One region of the Paenibacillus sp. SRL342 genome, then DNA from elsewhere that is predicted to be linked to it. Evidence: a T-box and tRNA genes for the amino acid it is inferred to sense, from the RefSeq annotation. Region 1 holds a T-box; the other holds one or more tRNA genes.
The links. A T-box is a leader RNA that pairs with one kind of tRNA and senses whether it is charged. The one in region 1 lies ahead of tyrS (tyrosine--tRNA ligase), so its partner is inferred to be a tRNA-Tyr.

Region 2: it has a tRNA-Tyr gene. The T-box ahead of tyrS (tyrosine--tRNA ligase) is inferred to sense a tRNA for this amino acid. The anticodon was not compared.

Annotation. Positions count from the first base shown of each region.
Region 1 covers NZ_OZ481790.1:4,229,240-4,236,074, forward strand. The annotation lists gene AC4E8D_RS18495 (beta-class carbonic anhydrase) at 1-522, shown strand, start outside; gene AC4E8D_RS18500 (PadR family transcriptional regulator) at 696-1,262, shown strand; gene AC4E8D_RS18505 (hypothetical protein) at 1,361-1,858, shown strand; gene AC4E8D_RS18510 (YxcD family protein) at 1,864-2,142, shown strand; gene tyrS (tyrosine--tRNA ligase) at 2,299-3,561, opposite strand; T-box leader at 3,678-3,905, opposite strand; gene AC4E8D_RS18520 (DMP19 family protein) at 4,005-4,454, opposite strand; gene AC4E8D_RS18525 (Imm63 family immunity protein) at 4,465-4,917, opposite strand; gene AC4E8D_RS18530 (protein adenylyltransferase SelO) at 5,009-6,478, opposite strand; gene AC4E8D_RS18535 (nucleobase:cation symporter-2 family protein) at 6,792-6,835, opposite strand, start outside.
Region 2 covers NZ_OZ481790.1:5,927,244-5,934,078, reverse strand. The annotation lists rRNA gene AC4E8D_RS26255 (23S ribosomal RNA) at 1-2,428, shown strand, start outside; tRNA gene AC4E8D_RS26250 (tRNA-Asn) at 2,495-2,570, shown strand; tRNA gene AC4E8D_RS26245 (tRNA-Ser) at 2,574-2,665, shown strand; tRNA gene AC4E8D_RS26240 (tRNA-Glu) at 2,675-2,746, shown strand; tRNA gene AC4E8D_RS26235 (tRNA-Val) at 2,814-2,889, shown strand; tRNA gene AC4E8D_RS26230 (tRNA-Met) at 2,907-2,980, shown strand; tRNA gene AC4E8D_RS26225 (tRNA-Asp) at 3,008-3,085, shown strand; tRNA gene AC4E8D_RS26220 (tRNA-Phe) at 3,181-3,256, shown strand; tRNA gene AC4E8D_RS26215 (tRNA-Thr) at 3,277-3,352, shown strand; tRNA gene AC4E8D_RS26210 (tRNA-Tyr) at 3,362-3,447, shown strand; tRNA gene AC4E8D_RS26205 (tRNA-Trp) at 3,454-3,527, shown strand; tRNA gene AC4E8D_RS26200 (tRNA-His) at 3,557-3,629, shown strand; tRNA gene AC4E8D_RS26195 (tRNA-Gln) at 3,652-3,726, shown strand; tRNA gene AC4E8D_RS26190 (tRNA-Gly) at 3,731-3,805, shown strand; tRNA gene AC4E8D_RS26185 (tRNA-Cys) at 3,812-3,885, shown strand; tRNA gene AC4E8D_RS26180 (tRNA-Leu) at 3,892-3,970, shown strand; gene AC4E8D_RS26175 (class I SAM-dependent methyltransferase) at 4,140-5,066, shown strand; gene AC4E8D_RS26170 (helix-turn-helix domain-containing protein) at 5,553-6,835, opposite strand, start outside.

The sequences.
Region 1 (6,835 bases):
GAATACGAAAAGTATACGGCTGGCAAGTTTCCAACCAAAAAGATGGTTATCATCACTTGTATGGATACACGTCTGGTGGAATTGCTGCCCAAGGCTATGAACTTGAAAAACGGCGATGTGAAAATCATCAAAAACGCAGGCGCAATTATCTCTCAGCCTTTCGGGAGTGTAATGCGTAGTGTACTTGTCGCCATCTATGAATTGGGTGCAGATGAAGTCCTGGTAGTGGGACATACGGAATGTGGTATGGCTTCCCTTCACGCTGAGACCATGATTGGACATATGGTAGAGCGTGGTGTATCGGAAGAAGTCATGACTACTCTGGAGAATTCGGGCATCCGTTTACAAAAATGGTTGCGTGGGTTTGACAGCGTTGAAGAAGGGGTAAAACATACTGTGGAAGTGATCAAAAAGCATCCATTACTTCCTCCCAATGTACCCGTCCACGGCATGGTTATCGATTCTGCCACAGGTGAGCTTGATCTTGTCGCTGAGGGGTATGGACAACAGGCATCTCTCTAAATGGTTTGGAGTGCGGACCTTATGGTTCGCACTTTTTTTGTCTAAATTAAGGCAGTTGTTCTGTCAGGTTGTCAAACCATACAGTTTCAGTGTACACTTTTTATGAAAGCGGTCAAAGAAAGTAAAAACGATTGTTCTCTCTGACCTAGCCCTAATATTAAGGAGACATGTGCATGAACATACTTTCCTACGGATTGCTCGGGCTGCTCACCCGCGAGGAGTCATCGGGCTATGATCTGATGCTGAAAATCCAGCCACATTGGCAGGCGAAACACAGCCAGATCTACCCACTCCTGTCCAAGATGGAAAACGATGAGTTATTGGCCTCCCGCTGGGTACAACAGTCTGACAAACCGGACAAGAAAATGTACGCAGTTACGGAAAAAGGCATTGAAAAGCTCTTGGAATGGATGATTACTCCTGTTACCGCACCTGTTACACGCGATGAATTTAATTTGCGTATTTTGTGTGTTGGCATAGCGGAAGACGGAAGCATGAGACGCATTCTTAACGAGCGTAAAAGCTGGTTTATGGAACGCATACGTTATTTCGAGGATCTGAAGTCACGTATACCTCAGGATAATCTTCGTGTAGGCAACCGAGACTTTGGAAGCTACATCCTGGTACAAAAAGGGTTGATGCACGCACAAACAGGCCTGGAATGGTGTCATTGGGTTACCCAATTGCTTGATGGCCAAGCTGCAATTCAAGACCCAAGTCCAAGCGTTTCAGAAATTTAATAAAATTTGAAACGTTGCTGCAAGTTGACCGTATTACATGAGTAAGGTCCATTTTTGGGCGATTCAAACAAATTAATCGGGGGGTTACGATCTTTACAATGAAGAAAAAATTCGGAGTTAAACATCTAATGATGGTATTTATGGCCTTTACATTATTGTTAGCAACAGTGGGAGTAGCGAATCCGGATTCTGCAGATGCAAGACGCGGTGGCGGATTCAAATCCGGTACAAAAAGTTATAGCAATACACCTAAGAAATCCGACAGCAATGTAAGCAAATCGAATACGAATAACAATTCCAGCAATGGAGCAGCTACAACGAACCGTGGCGGATTCTTCGGCGGTGGCGGCGGATTCATGAAAGGCATGATGCTTGGTGGTCTTGCTGGTATGATGTTTGGCGGATTGTTCGGTGGCATGGGCGCTCTGGGTAACATCCTTGGATTGCTCGTGAACGTTGCAGCAATTATGTTGATTGTTATGCTGGCTATGGCACTCTTCAGAGCCATCTCCAATCGTCGCAAACCTGCAGCGGATGGTCGTTATGACCGTCGCAATGATCGTGATGATGACCATAACAGAAATGGACGGTACTAATCTCTATGGTTCTGAGCATGGATGAAATTGTGAATGCAATCTGTATTCATATGGCAGAACGTAAAGGTGTACGTCCAACCGATGTGAATGTAGAACTGAGTTGGGAAGAAGATACAGGTTATTCCGCTGAAGTTTGGATTCAAGGCCGTAGTCAATATCTGGTGGAGTCCAATATGATTGAAGCGATTCTTCGTTACCTGCACAGTGAATACAACATCCGGGCGTACCGTGAGAATGTACGACTTGATCTGGATGAAGAAATCACAGCGATCGTTAATCAATAAGATAGGTCACTCACTGGCCTGATATACGAAAGGCCGCCTCCCCTCTGTCGCCTGACAGAGATGGAAGGCGGTCTTTTTGTTTCTGTATTTGTAGCTCTATTTGTGCGTCTATTGTAGTCTCTATACGTCTCTGTGTTACGTTCTAATTCTTGGAAACTACGATTGAAGTTTAACCAGGCTGTAGTTCTTCTTACCTTTACGGATAATGATGAATTTACCGCCAATGGCATGCTCTGCCGACACTGTGAATTCAAGCTCCGTGATTTTCTCACCGTTCATGGAGATCGCGCCTTTAGTGACATCCTCACGCGCCTGGCGTTTGGATGGCTCCAACCCCAGATCTACGAGCCAGTCGACGATATTTTTCGCTTCCCCGTCCGTTTCGAATGTTGGCATTTCCTTGAAACCCTGCTCGATTTCATCTGCTGTCAGGGAACGGATATCACCACTGAACAGCGCCGCTGTAATACGCTTAGCCTGTTCGAGCATTTCTTCGCCGTGAACGAATTTTGTCATTTCTTCCGCGAGTGCTTTCTGTGCTTCACGTCTGTGCGGCTCTGTCTCTACCTTTTCAGCCAAAGCTTCGATTTGTTCTTTGCTGAGGAAAGTAAAGTATTTCAAGTATTTAATGACATCACGGTCATCTGTATTCGCCCAGAACTGGTAGAACTCAAATGGTGTTGTTTTGTTCGGGTCAAGCCAGATTGCGCCGCCAGCTGTTTTACCAAATTTGGTACCGTCGGATTTGAGCATGAGTGGAATGGTCAGACCGTACGCCTTCGCTTCAGATCCTTCTTTTTTACGAATCAGATCAAGACCACTTGTGATGTTACCCCATTGATCCGAACCACCGATTTGAAGCTGTACATCTTCGTTCTGGAACAGGTGCAGGTAGTCGAGTGATTGAAGGATCTGGTAGGAAAACTCGGTGAACGAGATTCCGCCTTCCAATCTGCTCGCAACCACATCCTTAGCCAACATTGTGTTAAGGTTAAAGTTTTTGCCGTAGTCACGCAAGAATTCAATCACATTGATTTTGTGTGTCCAATCGTAGTTGTTCACCATGCGAACCTGATTATCACCGTCTGTTACGAACAACTTCTTCATCTGCGCTGTCAGTGCATCCACATTCTCCTGCACTTGCTCCATCGTTTGCAAAGAACGCTCAGCCTGCCGACCACTTGGATCACCAATCGTTCCTGTAGCTCCACCAATCAGAATGACTGGACGGTGTCCTGCCAGTTGAAAACGTTTCAGCATCATGAATGGAATGAGATGTCCGATATGCATGCTGTCCCCCGTAGGGTCAACGCCGCAGTACAATGAGATTGATTTGGTTTCGGTCAACTCACGCAGTCCCTCTGCATCTGTCTGCTGGTTAATGGCGTCACGCCACTGTAGTTCATCAATAATATTCATGTGTATAACCCCTTTTCTATCCTCAAGATTCAGTCATGATCTACGTTAAAATACGAAATTACACGCTGGAACGGCTTTTTTGGACACAAAAAAATCGCCTCCTTGTCTTCATTAGACACAGGGACGATTATCATAACCGTGGTACCACCCAAATTGCATGGACAACACGTGAGCTTAACACGTTATCCATACCACTTTTGGCAATATATCGTTTGCCCATCCGCTTGGCATTACCCAAGTACTCCAGAGTGTAATTCGCAGCCCTTGTATGTATCAGGTTCCATCAACCCCTGACTTTCTGTAACAGGGACAAAGCCGCTACTGCGCTCTATCAACGTGATTCATGTATTCAATTTATAGCAAGTATAGCCGAACGTTTCAGTCATTGCAAGACCAAGTATACAATCTTTGAACTGAACCACGGATGCACAGTTGAAACCAGATTATATAATCATCATGTTCAATTTTCCGTGATAATAACCATACGCTTTCTCCGCGACCTGATCCTCATTGTTCCAAAACTGCAGATCTAACGCATCTAACTGCTGCTCTTGTTCCTTTGTCAGGAATTTAGGTATATCCCATAGTTCAGTAAGCCTTTCATCCTCTTTCAAGTGCTCAATGCAGCCATATGCTGACGTTATAATCTCCACGACTTGAGTCGCATCAATGATATGTAATGCCCGCAACGCGTAACGGTATACCTCTTCCCCCCAGTTGCAGAAAAACTGTATAAAACCGCCATTAAAGACATCCGCCTCTAACAGCCATAAAGCAGCAATGTCCTGCTCGTTCGAAGTCAACGAAGCCCAGCCCTGTTCAAATTCATTCTTTTTTTCGACAAATAACACAGCAAAGTCATACCATACATCATTAATATCTTGCTCGCTCATGTAACACACCTCACTTTTCTTTATGCATGCTCTCCAACTCCTGACGTTTACCCGCCTGATGCCAATGTGAATACGGATCACCGATCTGCTGGAAGGCTTCCTGAACACCCCTGTTCAGGTCCTTCATCACTTCATTTGTATAGTTCAAATGCGTCTCTTTATTATCCACGCCATTTCGTTCCAACAATCCTACATGCGTCGCGGTGAAAATAATATCCTCCAGCACCCAATAGATGACTTCATCCGGCTGTTTCACCCGTTTCTCCAATGAAACGAGACCACGTTCGTATATTCGAACGATATACGCATCTTCTTCAGCCTCTACATAAGGCACCCCATCCCACTTAAAGCTCTCAAACAAGCGGTTAACATAGTTCTGCATCTGTTCCCTAGGGAAAGATGTACGCTCTAAAAGCTGTAAAAGGATGTCTGCCAATTGTTGTTTGCTTAACATGTTGGACATGAATGCACCTGCCTCTATAAAGTAACGTCGATGACAGAATGAAAAAATGAAAAAGCTGCCCAAGGCAGCCTCTTCATTCCATACTGTTCAATCAGGTCCCACAAAAAGTCTGATACGAAGTATTGCATTGTGCAGGTAGTTCGGCATATTCAGCCTGCTCAGGTGAGTGCGCAAACGGATCTGAAAGAACTGCCAAAAGCTTCTGCATCACGCTAAGATCTCCGTGGTTCTCCGCTTGCTCAAGGGCTTCCTCAACCCGATGATTGCGGGGAATGACGGCTGGATTGTTCGTTCTCATCAACTCCCGAGAGACTTCCTTCGCCCCTTGCTGTCTGTCCAATCTTGCTTGCCACCGCTCATTCCATTCAGCAAATTCTGCCGTGCCAAACAAAGCTGTCCCTTCCAACCTATCAAAGGTCAATGCCAGGAACGTATTGGTGTAATCTGCACTATGCTTTTCCATGAGTTCAAGAAGCTCCTTGATCAACGCTTCATCTTCGGCCTCTTCATCGGACAAGCCCAGTTTGGCACGCATTCCCTTGAGCCAATGATGATGGTACAATTCAGAAAATTGTGCGATAGCATCCTGAGCGAGTTGCACGGCCTGTTCTTCATCTTCATGCAGCAACGGCAGAAGCGTCTCGGCAAAACGAGCCAAATTCCACCCCGCAATATACGGTTGATTACCATAAGCATAGCGACCTTGCCTGTCAATGGAGCTAAATACGGTTGAAGGATTGTAAGCATCCATAAAGGCGCACGGACCATAATCGATGGTCTCACCACTGATCGCCATGTTATCCGTGTTCATCACGCCATGAATGAAACCAACACGCTGCCATTGGGCAATGAGTGCCGCCTGCCGTTTAATTACTTCCTGAAGGAGCAAAAGATAGCGATTCTCAGCTTGGGCAACATCAGGAAAATGTCGATGCAACGTATAATCAGCCAACGCCCGAAGATCGTCGATAGATCCCCATCTGGCTGCATACTGGAAGGTTGCTACCCGGATATGACTGGAAGCCACCCGGGTTAAAATGGCACCCGGCCGCTCTGTTTCACGGATAATGTTTTCTCCTGTTGATACCACCGCCAGACTGCGTGTCGTTGGAATACCCAGTGCATACATCGCTTCACTAATAATATACTCACGCAACATGGGCCCTACAGCAGCACGTCCATCTCCCCCACGGGAGTAGGGTGTTCTTCCTGATCCTTTGAGCTGGATATCCACTCGCTCGCCCTGTGGCGTAATCTGTTCACCCAGCAGCAAAGCACGTCCATCTCCAAGCATGTTAAAATTGCCAAATTGATGTCCTGCATAGGCCTGAGCCAAAGGCTCGGCTCCTTCCGGAATCGAATTACCTGCAAAAATTTGCGCTCCTTCATCACTGTCAAGAGACTCCACATCCAGTCCTAGGCTGGATGCAAGCAGTCGATTGAAAATGATCAGCTTTGGTGATTCAACAGGCACTGCGCCCTGACTTGTAAAAAAGGGTTGCGGTAACTTCGCATAACTATTCTCCAAGTTCCACCCTTTGTTCAATGTTTCTTGTTGCATGGTGATCACAACTCCTTTTCTGTACCCCAGGGATATCCCTTGGTTATATTGTAGCCTTGTGAACCAATGCTCATTTATGTAGTCGCATGGAAATTCAATGTAAGATGTTGTTGACTTAAACGAACATCTAAAATGTTCTTGATGAAACTTTAGCATATTTGCATGCCTTTTGCATTCCTCATGAATCGTAAGCACAAAAAAATCCAAGAGATTTCTTTGCCAAGTGGAATCAGTGTCTTTCACTCCACTTCCCAGAAAACCCTCTTGGATCTATTCCTCTTACTACCAGATGACACATCTGTTATTACAAAGATTACGTGTGTGCTTCTTGAGCCTGTACAGGCTGTACTGGCAAGC
Region 2 (6,835 bases), 1.7 Mb from region 1:
AAGCAGTACCGTGAGGGAAAGGTGAAAAGCACCCCGGAAGGGGAGTGAAATAGAACCTGAAACCGTGTGCTTACAAAAAGTCAGAGCCCGTTTTAGGGGTGATGGCGTGCCTTTTGTAGAATGAACCGGCGAGTTACGTTCCCGTGCAAGGTTAAGGTGAAGAGCCGGAGCCGCAGCGAAAGCGAGTCTGAATAGGGCGACTTAGTACGTGGACGTAGACCCGAAACCGGGTGATCTACCCCTGTCCAGGGTGAAGGTGCGGTAACACGCACTGGAGGCCCGAACCCACGCATGTTGAAAAATGCGGGGATGAGGTGGGGGTAGCGGAGAAATTCCAATCGAACTCGGAGATAGCTGGTTCTCCCCGAAATAGCTTTAGGGCTAGCCTCGGAAAACAGAGTCGTGGAGGTAGAGCACTGATTGGGTGCGGGGCCCGCAAGGGTTACCAAGCTCAGTCAAACTCCGAATGCCATAGACTTACTTCCGGGAGTCAGACAGTGAGTGCTAAGATCCATTGTCAAAAGGGAAACAGCCCAGACCATCAGCTAAGGTCCCCAAGTGTGTGTTAAGTGGGAAAGGATGTGGAGTTGCACAGACAACCAGGATGTTGGCTTAGAAGCAGCCACCATTGAAAGAGTGCGTAATAGCTCACTGGTCGAGTGACTCTGCGCCGAAAATGTAACGGGGCTAAACACACCACCGAAGCTATGGCTTGATGCTTTGCATCAGGGGTAGGGGAGCGTTGTATAAGGGTTGAAGGTGTACCGTAAGGAGCGCTGGACATTATACAAGTGAGAATGCCGGTATGAGTAACGAAAAGATCAGTGAGAATCTGATCCGCCGAAAGCCTAAGGGTTCCTGAGGAAGGCTCGTCCGCTCAGGGTAAGTCGGGACCTAAGGCGAGGCCGAAAGGCGTAGTCGAAGGACAACAGGTCGAAATTCCTGTACCACCGTAAGCCGTTATGAGCAATGGGGGGACGCAGTAGGGTAGTGACGCGGACTGATGGATGTCCGTCTAAGCAGTGAGGCTGATGTGTAGGCAAATCCGCACATTGTAAGGCTGAGCTGTGATGGGGAGCGAAAATTATAGTAGCGAAGGTCATGATCTCACACTGCCAAGAAAAGCCTCTAGCCAGGTGATGGTGCCCGTACCGCAAACCGACACAGGTAGGCGAGAAGAGTATTCTAAGGCGCGCGGAAGAACTCTCGTTAAGGAACTCGGCAAAATGACCCCGTAACTTCGGGAGAAGGGGTGCCCCGGTAGTGTGAATAGCACGAGGGGGCCGCAGTGAAAAGGCCCAAGCGACTGTTTAGCAAAAACACAGGTCTGTGCGAAGCCGTAAGGCGAAGTATACGGGCTGACGCCTGCCCGGTGCTGGAAGGTTAAGGGGAGTGGTTAGGGAGTAATCCCGAAGCTGTGAACCGAAGCCCCAGTAAACGGCGGCCGTAACTATAACGGTCCTAAGGTAGCGAAATTCCTTGTCAGGTAAATTCTGACCCGCACGAATGGCGTAACGACTTGGGCGCTGTCTCAACGAGAGATCCGGTGAAATTTTAATACCTGTGAAGATGCAGGTTACCCGCGACAAGACGGAAAGACCCCATGGAGCTTTACTGCAGCTTGATATTGAATTTGGGTACGATCTGTACAGGATAGGTGGGAGCCTTTGAAGTGTGAGCGCCAGCTTGCATGGAGGCAACGTTGGGATACCACCCTGATCGTATCTAGGTTCTAACCTGGTACCGTAATCCGGTGCGGGGACAGTGTCAGGTGGGCAGTTTGACTGGGGCGGTCGCCTCCTAAAGAGTAACGGAGGCGCCCAAAGGTTCCCTCAGAATGGTTGGAAATCATTCGAAGAGTGCAAAGGCATAAGGGAGCTTGACTGCGAGACCTACAAGTCGAGCAGGGACGAAAGTCGGGCTTAGTGATCCGGTGGTACCGCATGGAAGGGCCATCGCTCAACGGATAAAAGCTACCCTGGGGATAACAGGCTTATCTCCCCCAAGAGTCCACATCGACGGGGAGGTTTGGCACCTCGATGTCGGCTCATCGCATCCTGGGGCTGAAGTAGGTCCCAAGGGTTGGGCTGTTCGCCCATTAAAGCGGTACGCGAGCTGGGTTCAGAACGTCGTGAGACAGTTCGGTCCCTATCTGTCGTGGGCGTAGGAAATTTGAGAGGAGCTGTCCTTAGTACGAGAGGACCGGGATGGACGTACCGCTGGTGTACCAGTTGTTCCGCCAGGAGCACCGCTGGGTAGCTATGTACGGACGGGATAAACGCTGAAAGCATCTAAGCGTGAAGCCCCCCTCAAGATGAGATTTCCCAGTATGTAAGACCCCTTGAAGACGACGAGGTAGATAGGCTGGGGGTGGAAGTGCAGCAATGCATGGAGCTGACCAGTACTAATCGGTCGAGGGCTTATCCAATAGCAAGTGATAATTCGCATGTTTCGTTTCGAATCTAGTTTTCAGAGAACGATCTCTGAAGCATATTCCCTGATAGCTCAGTTGGTAGAGCACTCGACTGTTAATCGAGTTGTCACAGGTTCGAGCCCTGTTCGGGGAGCCATATGGAGAGGTGTCCGAGCTGGCCGAAGGAGCACGATTGGAAATCGTGTAGGCGTCACAAGCGTCTCGAGGGTTCGAATCCCTCTCTCTCCGCCATAATATTAAGGCCCGTTGGTCAAGGGGTTAAGACACCTCCCTTTCACGGAGGTAACAGGGGTTCGAATCCCCTACGGGTCATAATAACTTCAAAAAAAGAAGTTGATTTTTACAACAAGATTATGATATGATCATAAATGTGTTGTTCGGAGGCTTAGCTCAGCTGGGAGAGCATCTGCCTTACAAGCAGAGGGTCGGGGGTTCGATCCCCTCAGCCTCCACCATATAAACTTTATAACGACGCGGGGTGGAGCAGCCCGGTAGCTCGTCGGGCTCATAACCCGAAGGCCGCAGGTTCAAATCCTGCCCCCGCAATTATACTTTCCTTTGAGAAAGTGATCTGGAACCGTGGTGTAGTTGGCCTAACATGCCTGCCTGTCACGCAGGAGATCGCGGGTTCGAATCCCGTCGGTTCCGCCATTTAATCTTTACATGAGGCAAACTGTTCACTACATCTGCTGTATGGCACTGGTGCCCTATATAAAGTGTAAGGAATTAAGATTAGACTTTATTATGGCTCGGTAGCTCAGTCGGTAGAGCAGAGGACTGAAAATCCTCGTGTCGGCGGTTCGATTCCGTCCCGAGCCACCATTTTTAAAACAATTTAATATGCCGGTGTAGCTCAACTGGTAGAGCAACTGACTTGTAATCAGTAGGTTGGGGGTTCAAGTCCTCTCGCCGGCACCATGTAATCCTGGAGGATTAGCGAAGTGGCCAAACGCATCAGACTGTAAATCTGCTCCCGTACGGGTTCGGTGGTTCGAATCCATCATCCTCCACCAGTTTTTAGGGGCATAGTTTAAAGGTAGAACAACGGTCTCCAAAACCGTTGGTGTGGGTTCAATTCCTGCTGCCCCTGCCAATTAACTTTTTAGAAAATAACCTTTTGTGGCGATCGTGGCGAAGTGGTTAACGCACCGGTTTGTGGATCCGGCATTCGGGGGTTCAATTCCCCTCGATCGCCCCTTTGTTTTTTTATTTTTTATTGGGGATTAGCCAAGCGGTAAGGCAACGGACTTTGACTCCGTCATGCATAGGTTCAAATCCTATATCCCCAGCCATTATGCGGACGTGGCTCAGCGGTAGAGCATCGCCTTGCCAAGGCGAGGGTCGCGGGTTCGATTCCCGTCGTCCGCTCCAAAATATGGCGCCATAGCCAAGTGGTAAGGCACAGCTCTGCAAAAGCTTTATCCCCAGTTCGAATCTGGGTGGCGCCTCCAGCATATGCCGGCGTGGCGGAATGGCAGACGCGCTCGACTCAAAATCGAGTGGGAAACCGTGGAGGTTCGAGTCCTCTCGCCGGTATATTGAATAGCCCTACATGTTGCTTATGCAATGTGTAGGGCTATTTTTATTTTATATAAATTGCTTTTTTGTATTGTAAGGATAGTTGGACGTTAATAAAGATTGACGTATGATTATATTCAGTATATTGTAGATAAGTAAAGTCTTTAATATAAAGGAGTGAAGTAGAGTGACTAATGGAAAAAATGTATCGGATACCGATCTCTTATTTGATCTTTCTGTATGGGAAGAGGCATGGAAGAATCGTCCGAGAAATTCAAAATATAAGAAGAATAGTACCCCCGTTAATACAGAAGAAGTTTTTGAGCGCTGGGCCAGGGATTATCATGCACAGTCGTTCACTGAAGAAGGAAAGCAGCATTCTGAGCGCATTATGGGCTGGATTGAGAATCAGGGTGTGGAATTCGCAGGGTTATCCATTTTGGACATTGGAGCCGCTTCAGGCATATTTACCATTCCTTTTGCGGAGAAGGGTGCAAGTGTGACCGCAGTTGAGCCTTCTGAGTTGCTTGTCTCCCTTATGAAAGAGACGATACCTTCAGCTCTGGAATCCAAAATCGAAATCGTAAACGAACGATATGAGGAAATCTCTATTCAGGATAAAGGCTGGGAGAAGAAATATGACTTTGCATTTGCATCCATGTGTCCGGCGATGTCGGATTGGGAAACGATCGAGCAGGCGATCAATTGTGCCCGGAAGTATGTGTATATAAGTACTATGGCGGGACAGAAGGAACACACACTAATGGATGAACTTAAGGATATACTGGGGGTAACTTCTTCATATAAGGCCGGTGATATGGGTTATATTCAACAATTGTTGTATTTGAAGGGGTATTCATACACCATGATCATTACGAGAGAAGTTAACTCATTTGAAGTACCGGTGGAAGATGTTGTAGAGAAGCTGCCAGAATGGCTTAATACGTATGAGTTACCATCGGATGAAGATTCTCTCAGATTGGCTGAGAAGTATATCCGAGATACATACAAGGATAGTACGGTGACCTTCTCACACGGAGCAAGGTTTGGTAAAATTCTAATTCAACTTGAGCAGCCCAATATGAAAACAGTTTGCACTAAGGATAAACGATAAATCGTATAAGCTGCGTACGGTCTGAGGATCAGGAATAGAGACGTGGCAACTTAGTCTTACGTCTGAGGTAACGCTAGCAAGCATTGCACCGCCACCACAAGAAGATGCACGTGTGAAACATATGAAGTTAAGATTATAGAAATGAAATTGTAAGTGAAGGGAGCAGATATGTGCTCCCTCTTTTTTTGAAGCGAATAATTAATTGACTATACTAAACAACATCTTCGGTTACTTGAAGATGTTAAGCTGCTTCATGAGACTGCACATGGCTAAAGCCAATCTTTATTCAAACATCGAGACAACGAAAAGCAAAACACAGACCTAGTTTTCAGAGAATGATCTCTGAAGCATATTCCATGATATTTCAGTTGGTAGAGCACTCGACGGTTAATCGAGTTGTCACAGGTCCGAGCCTTGTTCGGGGAACCATATGGAGAGGTGTCCAAGCTGGCCGAAGGAGTACGACTTACAATCGTGCTCCTTTTTCTAATTTCTGTTCGACACTTCTGCTTTTTGCTTACGCTCCCGATACTGACCGGGGGTGATTCCTTCCCATTTACGGAATGATCGGATAAAGTTTTGCGGATTGTTGTACCGAAGTCGTGCTGCGATATCTTTAACGGTTAGATCACTTTCGTCCAGCCATTTTTTAGCGATATTAAATCGGTACTTGGTCAGATATTCACTAAATGCACAGCCTGTCTCTTTGCGGAAGACACTACTTAAGTAGTTGGCATTGTAGTGAAGCTTCAAGGCACATTCCTCAAGCGTCAGATCCTTATCATAATCTTGATGAATCATGGCAATCATCTTCTCAGATATATGCTGATACTGGGCATACTGTCTTGCTTTAAAAACCTGGATGATGGGCAAGATGACTTGATGTTTAAACCAATCCTCAACTTCAGCAGCGTACTGCAAACTATGAAGTTCATGAAACATCGAGCCACGACCTTGGGAGATCTGTCCGAGTCGTATGCCGGATTCCTGAGTCATTTGCAAAATATGTGTGAGTAGCCTCGTAAGAGCCACCTCATACTCCTCGGGTGTAACCTCCATACCAAAGATCACTTCAAGCAGTTGTTGCAAAAGAGCAGAGGCCTGGACTTCGTCCGCATTTTGAATAGCTTGGATCAACGAATATTCCAATGATTCCGGGTAGGTCATGGACCAAGTGGGAGCGTAATGATCTATGTTCTCATATTGAAAAATAATGCCTGTTCCCAGCTTCATCCGATGCCTCAGTGCTTCCATGGCTTCTGTGTAAGCTTGAGGGATGTGATGTAGAGAGCTGTGCGGCTGGCTGAAACCTATACTGACTTGAAGAGCCAGAATCTTATCCATCTGTTGTTGTAACTGCTCTGTTAATACATATAGCTGCTGTGAAAAAATAAACTGATCCTGTTCAACGGTCCCAATCACCGTGACTACCGTATGTTCCAGCACAATGGGAAGCAATTGTTGGTTATGCACAACCGTTTCCTCCAATATATTTTGAATAGCGAATAATAAGAGGTCACGATCACTAGCTCTATATTTTGTATGATTAACAAGATCGGCCTGTAGTGTAATAACAGCAATTTGTTGCCATTCCCGAACCTGATGCGTGTAGCCATATTCATTCAGGGTGCCATGAAGAGTATGAACAGGGATCTTACCCTGGAACAGATTCATCATAAAATGATTGCGAATCTGCAATAGATGCACATTAAGTGTGTTCTCTAATTGGGAGCGAGAAGCAGATAATTGTGAGACCCCTGCTCTGATCT